Regions from separate parts of the Tuberibacillus sp. Marseille-P3662 genome, predicted to be linked through region 3. Evidence: riboswitches for the same ligand, from Rfam matches in the RefSeq annotation. Region 3 holds a riboswitch; each other region holds the start of a gene.
What was found. A riboswitch is a leader RNA that binds a small molecule or an ion and turns the genes downstream of it on or off. The one in region 3 is predicted to bind S-adenosylmethionine.
Positions count from the first base shown of each region.

Region 1: linked by a shared signal. The riboswitch ahead of B9Y89_RS08550 (assimilatory sulfite reductase (NADPH) flavoprotein subunit) and the one ahead of B9Y89_RS06985 (methionine ABC transporter ATP-binding protein) in region 3 are both predicted to bind S-adenosylmethionine.
Region 2: linked by a shared signal. The riboswitch ahead of B9Y89_RS16060 (methionine ABC transporter ATP-binding protein) and the one ahead of B9Y89_RS06985 (methionine ABC transporter ATP-binding protein) in region 3 are both predicted to bind S-adenosylmethionine.

Region 1 is NZ_FXBS01000006.1:8,078-14,697, forward strand. Features, by position in the region: gene B9Y89_RS08520 (helix-hairpin-helix domain-containing protein) at 1-42, shown strand, start outside; gene B9Y89_RS08525 (sugar O-acetyltransferase) at 271-831, shown strand; gene B9Y89_RS08530 (fructose bisphosphate aldolase) at 989-1,879, opposite strand; gene B9Y89_RS18790 (hypothetical protein) at 2,215-2,550, shown strand; gene B9Y89_RS08540 (LrgB family protein) at 2,950-3,642, opposite strand; gene B9Y89_RS08545 (CidA/LrgA family protein) at 3,612-4,016, opposite strand; SAM riboswitch class I at 4,416-4,522, shown strand; gene B9Y89_RS08550 (assimilatory sulfite reductase (NADPH) flavoprotein subunit) at 4,625-6,457, shown strand; gene cysI (assimilatory sulfite reductase (NADPH) hemoprotein subunit) at 6,497-6,620, shown strand, end outside.
Region 2 is NZ_FXBS01000006.1:1,471,048-1,477,667, reverse strand. Features, by position in the region: gene thrB (homoserine kinase) at 1-831, shown strand, start outside; gene B9Y89_RS16065 (GNAT family N-acetyltransferase) at 926-1,408, shown strand; SAM riboswitch class I at 1,547-1,662, shown strand; gene B9Y89_RS16060 (methionine ABC transporter ATP-binding protein) at 1,748-2,776, shown strand; gene B9Y89_RS16055 (methionine ABC transporter permease) at 2,766-3,434, shown strand; gene B9Y89_RS16050 (MetQ/NlpA family ABC transporter substrate-binding protein) at 3,449-4,285, shown strand; gene B9Y89_RS16045 (FAD-dependent oxidoreductase) at 4,986-6,497, shown strand; gene B9Y89_RS16040 (CocE/NonD family hydrolase) at 6,551-6,620, opposite strand, start outside.
Region 3 is NZ_FXBS01000005.1:175,246-181,865, forward strand. Features, by position in the region: gene B9Y89_RS06955 (LLM class flavin-dependent oxidoreductase) at 1-160, shown strand, start outside; gene B9Y89_RS06960 (ATP-grasp domain-containing protein) at 184-1,134, shown strand; gene B9Y89_RS06965 (hypothetical protein) at 1,288-1,761, shown strand; gene B9Y89_RS06970 (hypothetical protein) at 1,758-2,249, shown strand; gene B9Y89_RS06975 (MetQ/NlpA family ABC transporter substrate-binding protein) at 2,378-3,223, opposite strand; gene B9Y89_RS06980 (methionine ABC transporter permease) at 3,249-3,911, opposite strand; gene B9Y89_RS06985 (methionine ABC transporter ATP-binding protein) at 3,901-4,923, opposite strand; SAM riboswitch class I at 5,025-5,134, opposite strand; gene B9Y89_RS06990 (PRK06851 family protein) at 5,294-6,400, shown strand.

The sequences.
Region 1 (6,620 bases), on a different contig from region 3:
GGATATCCCCATTCAAGGCCAAATAAAGCTTGGTATGAGTAAATGGGTTGTATCAACGAGACATTTCATTGAAATAGGAATTATCAAAATTAATCACGAATGACTTCAGGGAATATTTTGAGACAAGGGATATTTATTTATATTATTCAAAGTGGCTTTCAGATCCATTGGTTCTCAAATTTTATGGGGGGGGGTTTCCTTAAGATATTATCGGAATATATAGTACTGGGTAAAAAAATGAGCATTCATTGTTGTAAAGGAGAAACAAAATTGCCAACAGAAAAAAATAAGATGTTGCATGGTCAGCTATATCAACCTACTGATGCCACCTTAGTTAAAGAACAAAAAAAAGCTAAACGATTAACCCGATTATATAATCAAACATTAGAGACTGAAGACAGCAAACGTACTGAGATTTTAAAAGACCTCTTTGGATCTACTGGCGAAAATATTTTTATTGAACCCCATTTTCGATGTGACTATGGCTACAATATCCATGTTGGTGAGAACTTTTATATGAATTTTGACTGTGTATTCTTAGATGTAAGTGACATTCGCATTGGGGATCACTGTTTTATTGCTCCCGGTGTACATATCTATACTGCGGCGCATCCGTTAAATCCGTATGAAAGGAGTTCAGGGCTTGAATATGGCATCCCAGTTACGATTGGTCATAATGTATGGATTGGCGGAAGGGCTGTTCTCAATCCTGGTGTTCAAATCGGTGATAACGTCGTAGTGGCTTCCGGTTCAGTCGTGACAAAAAATGTTCCGGATAATGTTGTTGTAGGCGGTAACCCTGCAAAAATCATCAAATCAATCGAAGTATGAATGTCATATTTTAGTGTTCTTAGCCTAATGTGGGGACCTATAATTTGGTTTTTTATGGTTCCATACATATGTATGAAAAGGGTGCGTTTATGATGTATAAACGCACCCTTTTCCATGTTTGTCTATAGAGACATTCTACCCATTAAATCTTTTAACACTAATTTTTATTAACAGAAGCATCGTAAATCGTATCTATAGCACTCTTCAATGCCTCATTAAACTCTTCGTCAGACTGATTGGCATTTAAGTCAGCAGCCAACGCCCGAGAGAAGCTGGCAATCAGACCCTCATTTTCTTTTAACTTCTCATTCGCTTCATCACGGGTATAGCCGCCTGAAAGAGCGACAACACGTACAACGCGCGGATGTTCAGCCAGTTCTTTATAAGTATTGGCCTTCGTTGGAATTGAGAGCTTAAGCATAACGTTCTCATCTTCTGATAAGTTATTCAGGTTTTTGATGAGTTCATCTCGTAAAATCTCTTCGGATTTTTCCTTATTGGAACTGTGAATATCTACTTCCGGTTCAATAATTGGAACCAGGTTGGAATTGATGATTTGTTTTCCAATTTCGAATTGCTGCTCAACTACATCTTTGATGCCGCTGGTATTCGGCTCATGGATGACAGAACGCATTTTAGTACCAAAAATATTCCGTTCGTTAGCACGGCGTAGCGTATCTTCCAAGTCATGGATTGGTTTCATGAGCTGGACGCCATTTTCTTGCTCTGCTAGTCCTTTATCTACCTTCAGAAAAGGAACAATCCCTTCATCGGCAAGATAATCCGCTGTATATTTACCTTCTATTTTGCGATCCATCGTCTGCTCGAATAGGATTACGCCAAGGATATGGTCGGCACTAAAGGCAGGGGATGTAATAATTCTAGTCCGCATTTGGTGTACCCGATCAAACATTTCTTCCTCAGTAGAATAAGAATCTTCAGGCACACCGTAATCTGCTAATGCTTTTGGCGTGCTGCCGCCGCTTTGGTCAAGTGCAGCGATAAAGCCTTTTCCGTTCTTGATTTTGTCGAATTGACTGTTGTTCATGTTAGCCACTCCTTTTTGTTTCTAGTCTTTAAAAAAACATTCCTTTATACTCTTTCCCCTATTCCATCTTACTTAACATAACTGTTTTTTTACAGGAAGAATGGTAATGAGTATATGAAATTAACTATGATGATTCAAAAATGAGATCAATATAACGAATAAATTTATTGGGGAATAAAAAAGAATTATACCAAAGAATTCGAAACTGGACAAGTGTGTACTGAATAAGAGTGGTTTCAAATTCAGGTGTGAAAGGAAAAAATATCAACGCTCATGGCAACTATTCATGCCAAACAAAACCGGGTCATTCGTATATCTGCTGTTAAGTAAGCTAGATGAAGCAAAATTCAAAAGTGAATAAAAGGCTCTCAGCCAGTGGTTATAGTTTTCAACTTGGGTGTAGTAGTCATCCCTATTTTTCTTCTCTAAATTTAGGTATGATAAGGTATATACCTTATCATAAAATCCAGTATTTGGTGATGCTCAATAGCATTATAATTAATGATTTATCTTTAGGGCGTTATGAATATGAATTAAAAGAAGGAACTAACTTTTATTTAAATAATGAGACAAAGAAAGACATTGATTTAGCGGCGCATATGACCATCACTTATCATCGGGGCATTTGTTTGGTTGGAAGCCCCATTAAGGACGTATTCCCTTACTTATGACACTGATGAATTATTGCTAATCAGAGATTTTTTTAAAGGTGACGTCGACTTTCTTTTAAATGATTGATCAAACAATATTTTTCTATCAGTCAATATCGATGTTAAAATAAGGTATGATCTTACTTCTTACATGGAATAATCGCTATCGTAGAAAACTTCTGGGTCGACAGCCATCAGTAGCCATTCAGTAAGTCAACGACTCGAGCAAAATATCCAAAAGCAGCGGCGTAAAAGTAAATTCATACTTTTACGCCGCTTTTTCATCTTTGATTATCTCAAGTTTGTTCCATATTTTTAAGTTATGAGTCCTATACACTCACTTGGTTCCCAATTTTTGATGAAATATTCTCTAACTCAAAATAAATGTTACCTTATGACAAGTATTTTTCCTTAAAGGAATTAAGCATATAAAAGCAAAACGACAAGAGGACCTAAGATAGCAGCTGAAACCGCACTTAACGTCATGGCAACGGAACTCATTGAGGCCGTATCTTCACCATATTCGAAGGCTTTTGAAGTGCCGATTGCATGGGAGGCACTGCCGAAAGCAATCCCTTGGCCTAGAAATGTAGAGATTCGGAACCAATTCAGAATATAAGGTCCAAGAGTCACGCCTGTAAAACCTGCTATCATTACAAAAACGGCTGTCAGCGAAGGGGCTCCGCCTATCCCAGATGCAATCTGCATGGCTACGGGTGTCGTGACTGATTTAGGTAATAAGGAAAGGATTAACTTATGGGCAATACCAAGTGACTTTGCAAATAACAACCCACTCATAATCCCTACAATGGATCCAACCAAAACACCGCCTAATATGGGTAGAAAATGCTGGACTAGAGCCTTTCTCTGCTTATATAAAGGATAAGCGAGCGCAACCACAGCCGGCCCAAGTAACAGGTTAATCCAATGTCCCCCAATCATATAAGTTTGATAAGGGACTTGAAAACAAACAAGAATAACAATAATGGCTAAAGTGGTTGTTAAGGCGGGAATCAAAAAAGGTAAATGAAAACGCTGGTAAATCCGATTCATGCATAAATAGATTGTAATCGTCAGAAGAATTATGATGACCGCCATGAGCGTTTTTGCCATGTTCTTTTCTCCTTTCTCTTTGCCACTTTTTTAGCTAATATCTGGCTTGTATGGCCAGCTACGATCATCACAATGATCGTGCTGATCACCACAATCAAAAGAAGGACAATCCCTTTGCCTGCGAAAAGACCAAAATAATTCATGACACCCACAGTAGCCGGAACAAATAATAAAGGTAAATAGGATAGCAAAAAGTCTGCTCCTGATTCAATCCATCTTACCGGACAAAGCTTAAATATTAAAGCAGTTAATAACAAAAACAAGCCAATAATACTACCGGGTATTGGTAAATGGAGAAGGTGCTGCAGCCCTTCACCAATAAAATAAAACATATATAATACCGCTATCTGAGCAACGATTTTGAGGATTTTCATTATATAGTGTGATCCTTGAAAAGGTCACAATCCCTCCCTTTTTGTCATGTTCGTCTTAAATTATGAGTGAATTATTGGGAAGTTATTAAAAAAAACTTATCTTGGTCCAATCACTTTTAAGCACACAAAAACGTCATTGGCATGACGCAAGCTGAAAATTAAATACCTAATTTATTTTACTCTTACAATGGTTTGGGTTCAATTCCTGTGTTTTATATAGCTGATGACGGAGCATCTTTTCCAAGGTATTTTAAAGGATTTAAATTCCTAGTTGACATATAGGAATAATTATAGTTAAATGAAAATAACATAATAATAATTCTGAAATGACTGATTGAAGCAAACCAAATGTCTTTAACGCAGATGGTTAGGGACATTTTTTAAAAAAGAATATGATGATCCTTATTAAGAGTTGGGTGAGGAATCTGGTCCTTTGAACCCACAGCAACCTTTTATGAAAGTAAAAAGGTGCTAAGTCCAGCAGGTGACGTCCTGAAAAATAAGGAAGGGTGCTTCACTCCTCTTCCTTATTGAAGAGGAGTTTTTGACTACATAGAGTGGGCTGTCATATAAATTGAAAAATGTATTCCTTTGTGAGGTGAATATCTTTGCAGTTACAGGTAACGAATAGTCCTTTTAACCAAGAGCAAACCGAGCTTCTTAATCGTCTGCTTCCCACACTAACGGAAGCACAAAAACATTGGCTGAGTGGGTATTTGGCCGCTTCCCAGACATCAACCAATACGGTTGTGCAGAATGTCCCAGACGCTGAAGCGTCAACGCAAAGCGTTGGTCAGGTCGCTTCGCGGGAAGTGACGATTCTTTTTGGTTCAGAGACGGGCAATGGGCAAGCACTTGCTGAGGAGATGTCCCAGAAGTTAGAAGAACAACAATTGAAGGTGACGGTCTCGGCAATGGATGATTTCAAGCCCAAGGCTTTAAAAAAAGTCGAGGATTTGCTCATTATAACCGCGACCCATGGGGAGGGAGATCCGCCAGACAATGCGATTTCTTTCTATGAATTTATTAATAGCAGGAAAGCTCCGAAGTTGGAAGGACAACGATTTTCGGTACTTTCCCTTGGAGACCAATCATATGAGTTTTTCTGTCAGACCGGCAAGGATCTCGATAAGCGACTTGAGGAATTAGGCGGAGAACGGCTTTATCCACGAGTGGATTGCGATGTCGATTTTGACGAACCTGCGGCGGAATGGGTTGAAGGTATCTTAAATACATTGCGGGAAACACAAGAGGATCATCCTGCAGGTAATCAAATGTTACCGATAGATGGAGAACCAACTGAGCAGCCCGCATATTCTCGGACGAATCCTTTCAAAGCTGAGATCTTAGAAAATCTAACACTCAGCGGCCGGGGTTCAAATAAAGAAACGCGGCATCTTGAGCTATCTCTTGAAGGGTCGAATCTTGAATTTGAACCCGGTGATAGCTTGGGAATTTTCCCTGAAAATGATCCAAGCTTAGTGGATCAACTCATCAATGAAATGAACTGGAATCCTGAAGAGACTGTTCCAGTCAATAAAAAGGGAGATGTGAACTCACTTCGTGAGGCTCTGCTCCATAATTTCGAGATCACTAGACTGACAAAACCATTGCTGGAGCAATCAGCACAACTTTTTGACAATGACAAGTTAAGTGAGCTTATGAAGCCAGAACGTGAGGATGAACGAAAGGATTATCTCGATGGGCGCGATTTGCTTGACTTGATACAGGATTTCCCGCCTCATCGGGAGTTACCGGCCAGCGAGTTTGTACAGATTCTCCGTAAAATACCAGCTCGACTTTACTCGATTGCGAACAGTTATAAAGCGAATCCAGATGAAGCGCATCTGACGATTGGAACGGTGAGATATGAAGCTCATGGACGCGACAGAGCGGGTGTCTGCTCTGTACAATGTGCTGAGCGAACAGAACCGGGTGATTTGTTACCTGTGTATATCCACCGCAATCCGAATTTTAAATTTCCTACTGATCCTCATTCACCGGTGATCATGATTGGGCCTGGAACAGGTGTTGCCCCGTTCAGATCTTATCTAGAGGATTTAGAGGAAGAAGGAACGGAAAGAAAAACGTGGCTATTCTTCGGGGAGCAACATTTCTCCACAGATTTTCTTTATCAAGTTGAATGGCAAAAGTGGCTTAAGGAAGGGGTCCTAACGAAGATGGATGTCGCCTTTTCCCGCGACACGGATGAAAAAGTGTATGTCCAACACCGCATGCTTGAGCAGAGCCGGGATCTCTATCAATGGCTAGAGGAAGGTGCCAGTGTTTACGTTTGTGGTGACGAGAAAAACATGGCTAATGACGTTCATCATACCTTGTTAACAATCCTCGAAGAAGAAGGCGCAATGACTCAGGAGCAAGCTGAAAACTATTTAACTGACATGAGAAAGCAGAAACGGTATCAACGTGACGTTTATTAAAGGTTGTTTGCTAGAAAGCTAGTTGAAAGGAGCTTAAAAATGGGCAAAGATAGCATTAAACAACAAGAGGGTCCTCCAAGTGATAATGAGCGGATTAAGAAAGAAAGTGATTACCTGCGCGGCTCGATTGCAGAGGAACTCAAAGATCGGATTACGGGTGGAA
Region 2 (6,620 bases), on a different contig from region 3:
TTTTTAACGGTCGAGGCAGTTATTGCGGATCAATGGCAGTTCGCATCTAATCTAGAAGGGATTCCTCTTGATAAAACCAATCTCATTTATCAGGTTGCTGCGGATGTTGCGAAATTATATGGACAATCGCTGCCACCGCTTGCTTTGACGATCTCAAGCGACATTCCTCCGGCCCGTGGATTAGGAAGCAGCGCCGCAGCTGTTGTTGCTGGTATTGAAGTGGCAGATGTCTTTGCTGGACTGAACTTGGATCGACAATCGAAGCTGAATATGGCCGCAAATATTGAAGGGCATCCTGATAATGTAGCCCCTTCCTTGTATGGGGGGTTGGTGATTGCGCACCAACCATTAGAAGGGGAGACGACGGTTGTTCCGATAGCGCCATCGGATGTTGACTTAGTGGCCTTCATTCCAGAACGACTATTAGAAACAAAAACAGCTAGGAGCGTGTTACCTGACACTCTCAAGCATTCGACAGCTGTGAAAGGCAGTTCAGCCGCTAATCTGTTTGTCGCCGCAGCTTTGCAAGGCGATTGGGTAACCGCAGGACGGATGATGGATGAGGACACCTTGCATCAGCCTTACCGGAAAGCGCTCATTCCAGAAATGGATCAAGTCATGGCTGATGCCAATGCGTTCGGCGCCTATGGTACAGCACTAAGCGGGGCGGGGCCAACGATGCTCGTATTCTGTCCGGTGAATGTTTCCGGACGATTTGTTACCCATTTAAGAAAACAGTATCCGGATCATCATTTGGAACAACTTAAAATCGTTCAATCAGGCGTCCATGTAGAGCCGCGAGCCACCTTGGATCCTGTTAAGAGTTTATAATCCTCCTGATGTGGAGGATTTTTTACTTTATTCATGTACACATCGTCCATGATAAGTAGTATAGTAGAAGGGTCATGATGTAGGAGGACAAGCGATGAATATTCAGATTCAATCGATGGACAAGCGCAGCGCGGTCCGCATATCACAATGGCACTATGAAGATCCATACAGTCTATATAATGTTGGTGAAGATGCCGTCGATGAATTTCTTGAGAACGACTACTATGCTGTGTTCGATCTGCAAGAGGGGCTGATCGGCTTTTTTTGTCTCGGACGTGTCGCACAAGTTCCTGGAGGTTATGAATGTCATGCCTACGAGAACCGGATGGATGTCATTGATATAGGTCTAGGCATGCGACCCGATATGACAGGTCAAGGGTTCGGATGTGAATTTATTCACCATTGTCTTATTCAGGCCAAAGACATGTATCCGCAAGTCAAAGTGTTTCGTTTGACCGTTGCCACTTTTAACTTAAGAGCGATTAAAGTTTATGAACGGCTTGGCTTTCAGGCTGGAATGCACTTCGTCAACCCAATCGGCCTTGAATTTATGACCATGTTGAAAAAGGCTGAATAATGGAACTTTAGTAAACGACTACTGAGTGCAATAGGTTTCGTCATTAAGCTTGGCGATAAGCCAAGTTTTCTTTATTGACATAGTCCTATCACCATGCTACAATTCAATCATTCTTTTAAAAACTTCATTCATATCAATCTCTTATCAAGAGTGGTGGAGGGTCTGGCCCTATGAAACCCGGCAACCTTTAAATGTAACTATATTTAAAACGGTGCCAATTCCTGCAAAGCAAGTGCTGCTTTGGAAGATGAGAGGAAGGACTTCGATTTCAAACGGTTAGCCTTTCTGCTCATTTGAGTGGGAAGGTTTTTTAGTTACAGGAAATATAGGAGGTGCATCATGATTCAACTAGAGAATCTCCACAAATCGTTTCAGACAAGCCATGGGACGATTGACGCTGTTAAAGACGTTAGCTTAACGATAGACGATGGTGAGATCTTCGGGATTATTGGCTATAGTGGTGCCGGGAAAAGTACATTAATTCGCTTGTTAAATAATCTTGAAGAGCCGACATCAGGTACTGTGACCGTTGCTGACAGAAAGCTCTCACAACTGAATAATAAGCATTTACGAAATGCTCGGCGCGACATAGGGATGATCTTTCAACATTTTAACCTTTTGTGGTCCCGTACCGTTCAGGAAAATATTGAGTTCCCCTTAGAGATTGCCGGTGTATCCAAGAAAAAGCGACAAAAGCGGTCTCAGGAATTGATTGAACTTGTCGGTCTTGAAGGTCGCGGTGATGCGTACCCATCGCAGTTAAGCGGGGGGCAAAAACAACGTGTTGGCATTGCGCGGGCCCTTGCTAATGATCCACAGGTGTTACTTTGTGATGAAGCGACATCGGCTCTTGATCCGAAAACAACAGATTCGATTCTCGATTTATTGGTCGATATCAATAAGACATTGGGCTTAACGGTTGTGATCATTACTCACGAGATGCATGTCATCCGGAAAATTAGTCATCGCGTAGCGGTAATGGAAGACGGTGAGGTTGTGGAACAAGGTGATGTGATCGATGTCTTTAAAAATCCAAAACAATCGATCACGAAAGACTTTGTAAAGCAAGTGACTGAGGCAGAAAACACAGAAGAGACCATCCAGTTCCTGACTGAGAAGTTTAGTGGTGGAAAAATTGTTAAGTTGACGTTTGTTGGTGAGAATACACACAAACCGTTCATTAATGAGTTGTTCCGGGAAACAAATATAAGCATCAATATTTTACAAGGCAATGTGTCACAAGCTCAAGGCAGTGCCTACGGAACCTTGTATTTGCAACTAGAGGGACAAGAAGCGGGTATTAATGAGGCGATTGACTATTGCCGCAAGCGGAATGTCGACGTGGAGGTGGTCAGCCATGTTACATGAATTATTTCCAAATGTTGATTGGCTGGAAATGTGGCAAGCCACCCTTGAGACACTATTTATGACGGTGATTTCCGTTGCCGCAACATTCATTTTAGGTATTATTTTGGGATTATTGTTATTTGTGACGAGCAAAGGCAATCTGTTTGAAAATGTGGTCATTAATAAAATGATCGCTGCCATTGTGAACATTTTTCGATCCATTCCGTTTATTATTTTACTGATTTTACTCATTCCGTTTACCGTCTTTCTTGTCGGTACCATGCTTGGTGCCAAGGCAGCTTTACCTGCTCTAATTATTGCGGCGGCCCCTTTCTATGCCCGGCTTGTTGAAATAGGGTTACGGGAAATTGACAAAGGTGTGATTGAAGCAGCGCAATCGATGGGCGCAACCAAGCTGCAAATTGTTCGTAAGGTGTTGCTGCCTGAAGCGATGCCTGCCCTGACTTCAGGGATTACAGTAACGGCCATTGCACTCATTGGTAATACAGCGATGGCGGGTGTGGTAGGAGCTGGTGGTCTAGGTAACCTCGCTTATCTTGAAGGCTATCAACGGAACCACAATGATGTGACATTAATATCAACGGTATGTATTCTAGTGATCGTCTTCGTCATTCAATTAATTGGCGACATTACAACGAAAAAAATAGATAAAAGATAGTGGAGGGTCAAGCAATGAAGAGATTGTTACTTTTATTAATAACCGTTCTTGTGACGGTTGGATTAGCGGCGTGTGGTCAAAGCAGTTCGGAAGGTAACGGTGATGGACCAACAAAATTAGTTGTCGGTGCGACACCTACGCCACACGCTGAGGTTTTAGAAAAAGCTAAGCCGATTTTAAAAGAAAAAGGCATCGATCTTGAAATTAAGCAATTCCAAGACTATACAACACCTAATAAATTTTTAAGTAAAGGCGAATTGGATGCCAACTATTTTCAACATCAGCCATATTTGAAAAAGCAAAAACAGGAATTTGGTTATAACTTTGTGAGCGCTGGAAAAATTCATATTGAACCGATGGGTGTTTACTCACAGAAATATGATAGCTTAGAGGATATTCCGAAGGGCGGCAAAATCATCATGAGTAACTCGGTTGCGGATACAGGACGGATGCTAATGCTTTTGCAAAAAGGCGGTTTAATTAAACTTGATCCGGATGTGGATCCCGTTAAAGCTCGCATCGATGATATTGTTGAAAATCCGAAGAATATCACATTTGATAAAATCGATCCGGGTATGTTATCACGGACTTATCAAAACGGTGAAGGCGATGCAGTTATCATTAATACCAACTATGCCTTGGATGCTGGATTGAATCCGACGGAAGATGCCGTGGTTATGGAAGATTCAGAGTCACCTTATGTCAATCTTGTCGTCGTTAAAAAGGAAGACAAAGATAACCAAGCTATCCAGACGCTGGTTGATGTTTTGCACTCTGAAAAGATACAAAACTTTATCAAAGAAGAATATAAAGGCGCTGTTGTGCCCGTCGGCGGCAATAGCAGCAAGTAATCATGTGAAAGGCGGCTCCGTCAGTCGGAGCCGTCTTTTTGTTTGTGTATTTAAACCAATGAGTCATCATCTTTTGTTATGACTCTGTTAAACGTTGCTGTTGATTTCCGCTCCAGGCGTTCGCTTTCCGCGGGCAACGCTTCAGTCTCCTCGGAAGAAAACCTCTTCCTGCGGGGTCTTCAGCTGTTGCTTTTCACGCAGGACTCTAGTAAAGGCATCTTGAGTAAGTGGCGCTGAGAAACAAGTGTTCCGAAACTCAACTACAAGCGAACAATAAATAACGAAAAGTGAGGGAGCGCCTTCAAAGGTGCTCTTTTTTCATGCCCGTTTACAATATGGCCTAGGGATGAGGCATTTTCATCCCAAAGGCTGAGTAAAAACCGATCCGTTGCTTGATTTAAAATAGGTTCTCACCGGTTATACTTTGGATAGTTCAGTATTAATCGGAAGGAATGAAGATCCATGATGAATATGAGAAAATGGTTCCGTGTCAAAAAAACGGCTCATAACTCTTATGAGAGCTACAGGGAACACCGTCGGATCAAGGATGCGATGCTTGACCGCAAGAGTGAATACAGGTAATTTTATTCGGATTTACGGAAATTTACATGATTGGGGTATGATTGGAGACATTAAAAATAAATTCAACCCTACACACTGGAGGAATGGTCTCTTGAGTCAATCAAAACCCTCAAATCATATGCCAACATCACCTGAGCCATATTGGCGTGATTCCGTTCAATTACCATCATTCGATCGACTGACGGAAGATCAGGACGCTGATGTTGTGATCGTTGGTGGCGGCATAACTGGTATTACGGCGGCTTATTTACTTGTGAAAGAAGGTTATCAGGTTGTTCTATTAGAAGCCAGTAATATACTAAATGGGACCACAGGTCACACAACGGCCAAAATCACTGCCCAGCACGGATTAATCTATGACGAATTCATTCAGCACTTTGGTGAAGACAAAGCACGGCAATATTATGAGGCGAATATGGATGCCCTCCGTTTCATCCAACAAACGGTGACGGATCGTGATATTGATTGTGATTATACTGAAGAGGATGCGTATATCTATACAAATTCCGATCGTTATGTTGACAAAATTCATAAAGAGGCTCAGGCCTATCACGAACTCGGTATTGATGGGGGTACTGTCAGCCAAATGCCGCTTGATGTTCAGATGAAAAAAGCGATTGTCATGAAGCAACAAGCCCAGTTTCATCCGCTGAAATATTTGGCCCATTTGGTTCATGCAATCACTCAAGCTGGTGGTCAGATCTATGAATACACCACCGCGGTGGATGCAGATGACAAAGGACAGCAACCGACCGTAGTTACGAGAGAGGGTCATGAAGTCAAAGGTGATTATGTGCTTTCTTGTTCACATTTTCCCTTTAATGATGTCAAAGGTTTTTATTTTTCCCGGCTGACAGCTAATCGCTCCTATATTATTGGCATCGAAGCCGAAAAGGATTTTCCCGATGGCATGTATATTACGGCAGAACAACCGACACGGTCGCTGCGATCGGTGACGATTGATGGCAAACCTATGGTTTTGGTAGCGGGTGAAAGCCATAAAACCGGCCAAGGTGTGGACATGATCCAACATTACGAGGCTCTGGAAAGCTTTGCGGAAGAGACACTCGGGATTAAAAACTTCAAATACCGCTGGTCGGCACAAGACTTAACGACTCTAGATAAAATCCCATATATCGGTCCGATTACCGGTCGTCATCCAAATTTGCTTGTCGCGACGGGGTATCGGAAGTGGGGCATGACAGGTGGAACAGCTGCAGCCTTGCTTATGAAGGACTATGTCATGGATCATGACTCACCCTACAAAAATTTATTTATGCCATCACGCTTTCAAGCAGATCCAAGTCTCAAGAAATTCTTAAAGCAAAACGCCGATGTCGCCGGTCATTTAATTAAAGGGAAGTTCGAGCCAGCAGCTAAGAAATTAGATGACTTATCCGTTGATGACGGTGCTGTTGTCATCCATCAGGGCCGCAGAATCGGCGCCTATAAAGATCATGACAGCGAACTACATACCGTCGATACAACGTGTACCCATATGGGCTGCGAAGTTGAATGGAACCATGGCGACCGAACGTGGGACTGCCCGTGTCACGGTTCAAGATTCTCAATCAAAGGTGAAGTGATCGAAGGACCGGCGGAACAACCGTTACAACAAATCAAACTATAGGGGTCTGCCCCCCACTGCATTAATACTTTAGTAAAGTGGGGGGCCAGACCCTTTTAATTAATGATCGGCAATAGAATGTGGGAGGGATAGTCTTGTTCATGAAAAATCGTCTGCTTCGCTGTC
Region 3 (6,620 bases):
GATTGGCACACCAGAGCAAATCGCTGATAAAATCTTAGAATTTGAAGATGCCGGCGTTAATCTATTATTGCTACAATGCTCACCGCAGCTCGAAGAAATGGAACGCTTTTCAAAACAAGTTATGCCGCTTGTTGAACAAAGACGTCAGGCCGTTCAATGAAAATGAGGAAGGAGTGATGCACGATGGCGAAGGTATACATTATTCATGAGAATTCAGATTGGACTGAACATCTAACGCAACGACTGGATGAATTAAACGTCCCATACGAAGAATGGTTCCTCGATGAAGGAACCTTGGATTTAACAGAAGAACCGCCTGAGGGTGTGTTCTATAATCGTATGAGTGCTTCTTCCCATACCCGCGATCACCGGTTTGCACCTGAATATACGCAAGCTGTCCTCCATTGGTTAGAAAGCCATGGGAGGAAAGTATTCAATGGCCGGCGGGCACTGGAACTTGAAGTGAGTAAAGTGGCGCAATATCAGGCGCTCGGTGTGCATGGTGTACGAACACCGAAAACCGTTGCAGCGGTTGGTGGGAAGGAGCAGGTTATTCAAGCAGCAAAGGCATTTGGTACAACACCGTTTATCACAAAACACAATCGAGCGGGAAAAGGATTGGGCGTGCAGTTGTTTAATTCCATTGCAGCTTTAGAGCAATACGTTGAGTCCCCTGAATTTGAGGTGCCCATTGACGGCATAACACTCATTCAGGAATACATTGATTCACCTGAATCCTCTATTACCCGTTGTGAGTTTGTCGGCGGCCAATTTTTATATGCGGTGAGAGTGGACACTTCAGAAGGCTTTGAACTATGCCCCGCTGATGCATGTACCATTGACGACTTAAATTGCCCGATCGATGGCGAAAGTTCAGGCGAACAGTTCTTAATTATTGAGAACTTTAATGAATCCATCATTCAGCAATATCAAGCATTTTTGCAGGAGAATCAGATCGCCTTTGCCGGTATTGAATTTATTCGTGACAAAGATGGGCAAATTTACACTTACGACGTGAATACAAATACGAACTATAACTCAGATGCTGAAGCTAAAGTTAACAAATACGGTATGTTGGAGATTGCGAAATATTTGCGCGAGCAATTAGAATACGCCACAGGAACAAAAGTCTAAGCATCCGTTAGGCTAAGTCAGTTCATTAACCGATCCAAAAAAGGTAAGGGCTTATTAATCATGTTAATAGGTCCTTACCTTTTTATTTCTGTATATTTTCTTTGGAAATCAAAACAATAATCATAGCAAAAGAATTTGAACGGAGGTTACATCATGGGATTTGCCGTTTTTTGCTTGGCTTCATGGCTCATTATTGTCATATTTGCCCTTATACCAAAAAAATTCTCTATTGTAGAGAATACATTTGTGTTTTTAATCTTACTGATCTTAACGATTAATGTATCATGGATCGTTTTTGAGGAAATGTCCCTGATTAAAGAAACGCAAGAGGGGATGAAGCACGTTTCCTTTTTACTGAACCGGAGTGTCATCATTCCAATGACATTAATTACGCAATTAAATCTCGTTTATCGAACCAAGACCTTTACAGGATCCCTATTAACGATGATGGCTTCCTTGGTATTTTTACTTATAATGAGAGGCTTTTCCCTCTATTTTAATATCATTACCTATGTTAAGTGGAACTTTGGCTATGATGTGATCTATTTAATCGTCATGTATGTCATCACGTTTTTCGCACTTTACTTATTTAGAAAATTGACGCATGGTGAGGTGGATGTTTCATGATGTTATGGGAACATTTTGACAAAAATGAAATATATTTATCGATCGCCTTTGTCATCGTATATGCTATTTTTTTCCTTTTGCCAAAGCGATTCCCTCGGGATGTGACCATGATGTATTTAGTATGGGGATTTGCTATTGCAACTTTATTTGATTTTACCATCGGAGGAGGGCTCATTAATTTCTACCAGGTCAATGATTCAGGGGATTATGAATTGTTTGATGTGGTGACTTACTTTATGTTCGCGCCGATCAGTTACTTTTTTATTTACATCTATGATGCATTAGGCATTAATAAAAAAACCGTCATTGGGTTCATTATCGTATGGACGATCATTGGCTTAGGGGCCGAGTGGGTATCCTCTGTGATGGGTGTCACTCATCACCAACGAGGTTATCAAATCCCTTATTCCGTCCCAGTTTTTCTCGTTGTCCAAACAATAACTTTGCTTTACTATGAACTGATTATGAAATTTAAGCGGCAAGGTTAAAAAGGATATAGGCACACTGATCTGACCTATATCCTCTGATTTTTTGTATATTCAGGGTGGCTTTCAAAAGCAATGAGTATTATTTCCTTGTTGTCGAGATCGACGGTATCATTCTCGCGTACGTATGCTTACCATCCAATTTTCTTAAGGGGTACAAAAGTTGGAATTAATGAATTGTCAAAGACTTCTTTGATGTGCTCAGCCACATCTTCTTGTTGGTAGATGTCAGCGAGTTTTTGTAATGTTGGATCATCCACGTCCTTGCTTTGGACCGCCAGGATATTGATATAAGGTGTTGCTGTGTCGTCTTCAAGGAACATTGCATCTTTCACAGGTGTGAATCCAGCTTCAACGGCAACGCCATTATTAACTACAGATGCGGCAACATCTGGTATGGACCTCGGTGTTTGTGCAGCAGCAACAGGTTTGAATTTGAGATCCCTTGGATTGCTTTTAATAGCTTTCAAGGTACCGACACCATCAAAATCTTTTGGCAGTTCAATTAAACCAGCTGATTGTAAAAGTAAGAGCGCCCGCCCCATGTTAGTGGCTTCTTTAGGCAGGGCAATTTGGGCGCCATCAGGAATGTTCTTAGGTGACTTGAATTTATCTGAATATAGGCCCATAGGTGCAATAATTGTTGTTGCGATCGGTTTTAAATCAAGATCACGTTCTTTAATAAACGAATCGAAATAGGAAACCGTCTGGAATGCATTCATATCAATATCGCCGGCCGCTAACGCCAGATTCGGGCGAACATAGTCGGAAAATTTTTTGAGTTGAACGTTAATCCCTTTGTTAGCCGCCTTTTTCTTAACATAATTCCAAATCGGCACGCCTGAAGGGTTGACGCCAACCTTTACTGTTTTGTCTTCGGTGTTGCCGCTCTCTGAACTTGATGCGCTGTTACCACAACCACTTAAGACACCGATGCTGAGTAAAGACAATGTGATGATAGCGATGTATTTTTTCATGAGTCAATCTCCCTTTTAATTGAGTTTATCGCCTTCTGATTGCGCGGGATAAATGATTACCTGTTGTTTGCACCAATTGAACGATAACAATTAATAATATAACCGTGACAATCATGACGTCTGTTTTGAACATTTGATAACCGTAAGTAATAGCCAAGTCACCAAGACCGCCGCCGCCAACGAAGCCGGCCATCGCAGTCGCACCGATGAGACCAATGGTTGCAATGGTAATATTAAGAACGAGTGAACTGAGGGCCTCTGGTAAAAGGACGCGGAAAATAATTTGCCTAGGTTTTGCCCCCATGGATTCAGCAGCTTCAATCACACCAGGATCGACTTCCAAAAGACTTGTTTCCACGAGCCGGCCGATGTATGGAGCGGCAAAGATAACGAGCGGCACAATCGTCGCAGTAGTACCAATCGATGTATGTACAAGCAACCGGGTAAATGGAATGATGGCAACGAGTAAAATAATAAACGGGACCGAACGGATAATATTGATGATTGGATTTAAAATATTGAAAATGATTTTGTTCTCTAATAGGTGACCCGGTCTTGTAACGACCACAGCAATGCCTAAGGGTAACCCGATGCAGGTTGCAAATATGAGAGATATCCCCACCATTAGAAAGGTTTCATAGGTTGCATTGGCAACGGTCAGCCAAAAGCTGCTCCATTCAATTTGCATGAGCTAAGACCTCCTGAACTTGGACGTTTTGATTGATATAATGTTTGGCCCTGTTAATTTCACTCGCCTCACCTTGAAGTTCAATCATTAAATGGCCAAACGGTGTCTCCTGGAGTTCGGTAATCTGCCCGTATAAGACATTGACGTTGACATTAAATTGTTTTGCGACATCGGACAGAATCGGCTGACTTGTTGAATCACCAATGAATGTAACGCGATAAATATGTTCTGCACCGTTTTCCAGCGATTTTATGATGGATGCCGGTATGTCATCCTGCATAACCGAACTGACAAAATTTTGGGCGGTTGTGGTTTCAGGGGCGGAAAACACATCAAAAATGCTTCCTTCCTCAATGATTTGTCCGTTTTCCATCACAGCTACCCGGTTGCAAATATCACGAATCACCTGCATCTCATGTGTAATCATGAGAATGGTTATTTTGTATTCACGGTTAATCTTTTTTAACAACTTTAAAATAGATGCCGTGGTATCCGGGTCTAAAGCTGATGTTGCTTCATCGCATAGGAGGACATCAGGTGAAGTGGCTAACGCCCGCGCAATACCGACACGTTGTTTTTGTCCGCCGGAGAGCTGGTCTGGGTATTGATCAGCCTGTTGACTGAGTCCGACAAATTTTAGTAATTCCTCAACCCGTCTTTTAATAGCTGATGAATTTTCACCGAGAAGTTTCAAAGGAAAAGCGATATTGTCATAGATTTTTTTGGATTCTAAAAGATTAAAATGTTGGAAAATCATCCCGATTTTCTTCCGTTCTTCACGGAGTTTAGGTTTGGCTAGTCTCGTTAAATCAGTATTGTTAATGATGACCTGACCGTGGTCAGGATATTCAAGCAAATTCACACACCTTAACAGTGTGCTTTTACCTGCCCCGCTAAAGCCGATGACACCATATATATCACCTTTCTCAACAGTTAAGTTCACGTTGTCGATGGCTTTAATTTGTGATTCACCCGAATCGTAGACTTTCGTGAGTCCTTTCAGTTCAATCATTGCTGCCTCACTCCCTTGTAAACGTAAATAAGCATAATAAAAACCCCTCTTCAGTAAGAAGAGGGGTTCAAATCATTATTGCATATGAAACAACCACGCTCTTCTTATCTTACAAGCCTAAAGACTTGTCGGAATTGGCACGGTGCTTCATGTTTTGAAGCCCGCTGCCGAGGTTTCAAAGGGCCGTTCCCTCCACCTCTCTGGATAAGAAGTTATCCGTATAGGGTTTTTAATTTAAAAATAATGATACGAGATCATGACACAACTGTCAATCATAATTTTTGTATCCTAGGCACTCACCTATTACAAAGGCTGCGCATACCTTAGAGTATTGAGTCAATGATTGATCTTAAATGGGAGGCGTCAGTACATGTCAGGTCAGGTCTTAAATTACTATGCAGGCGGGAATACCGCCCGAGGCTTTCATGATCTTTTTGCTACGAATCTAGAACATCTTGAACGTGTATTTATTCTAAAAGGCGGTCCAGGAACAGGTAAATCTTCGTTAATGAAAACCATTGGTGAAACATGGCTCGAAAAAGGATTTGATATTGAATATTTACATTGCGCATCCGATAATGGTTCCATTGATGGTGTGATTATTCCGACATTAACAGTGGGTATTGTTGATGGAACGGCACCGCATGTGATTGAGCCAAAAGCTCCTGGAGCTATCGAGGAGTATGTCAATCTAGGTGTAGCATGGGATTCGGAAGCATTAGCCAAAGAAAAAGATCAGATTTTAAGCATTCAGAAAAATAATCGTGCGGCATATGACGCCGCATATGCTTGCTTTCAAGAAGCGTTAACAATTCACGATGAGTGGGAGGCGTATTACATTGACCATCTTGATCGTGAGCAAGCCAACCAACTGACAGATGAATTGATCAATAGACTTTATGGGGACCAAGTATTGAATAAGACGGCGGATGTCCGGCATCGCTTTTTGGGAGCTGCGACGCCACAAGGTGCCGTTGATTTCATACCGAATTTAACATCAGACGTCGCTAAACGTTATTTTATTAAAGGTCGTCCGGGATCGGGTAAATCAACCATGTTGAAGACGCTGGCAAAGATGGCTGAAGACCGTGGTTTTGATGTTGAGGTTTATCATTGTGGTTTTGATCCGTATAGTCTAGATATGATTATTGTTAGAGAATTAGATTTTGCGATTTTTGATAGCACGGCGCCGCATGAACATTATCCAGAACGTGACAGTGACGAAGTGATTGATATGTATGAGCGGGTCATCGAACCAGGTGTTGATGAAAAATATGCCGTTGGATTAAAAGATGTATCGGAACGATATTCGGAAAGAATGAAAGAAGCAACAGCCCATTTGGCGAATGCCAAGGCATGGCATGATCAACTTGAAACCATCTACGTTAACGCCATGGATTTCACTAAAATTGATGATATCACGGAGCAAATCAAATCGGAAATTGTGTGTCGTGAAGATCGTTCTGTGGCAAAATAACATCATAATAAATGTAAAACAGCGCAATTCCGTTTAAAAACAGCGCAATTATGTGCAGGAAAGCGCAATTCTCTTTAAAGAAGCCGCAAATCACTTTACAATTGCCACAATTAATCATAAAATCAACCGAATACGAGGGTGCCCAAGTATTTTATTTCTAGGGTACCCTCGTATATTATTTGAAACATTATGCAAGGACCCTTTCTCGTACATAATATGG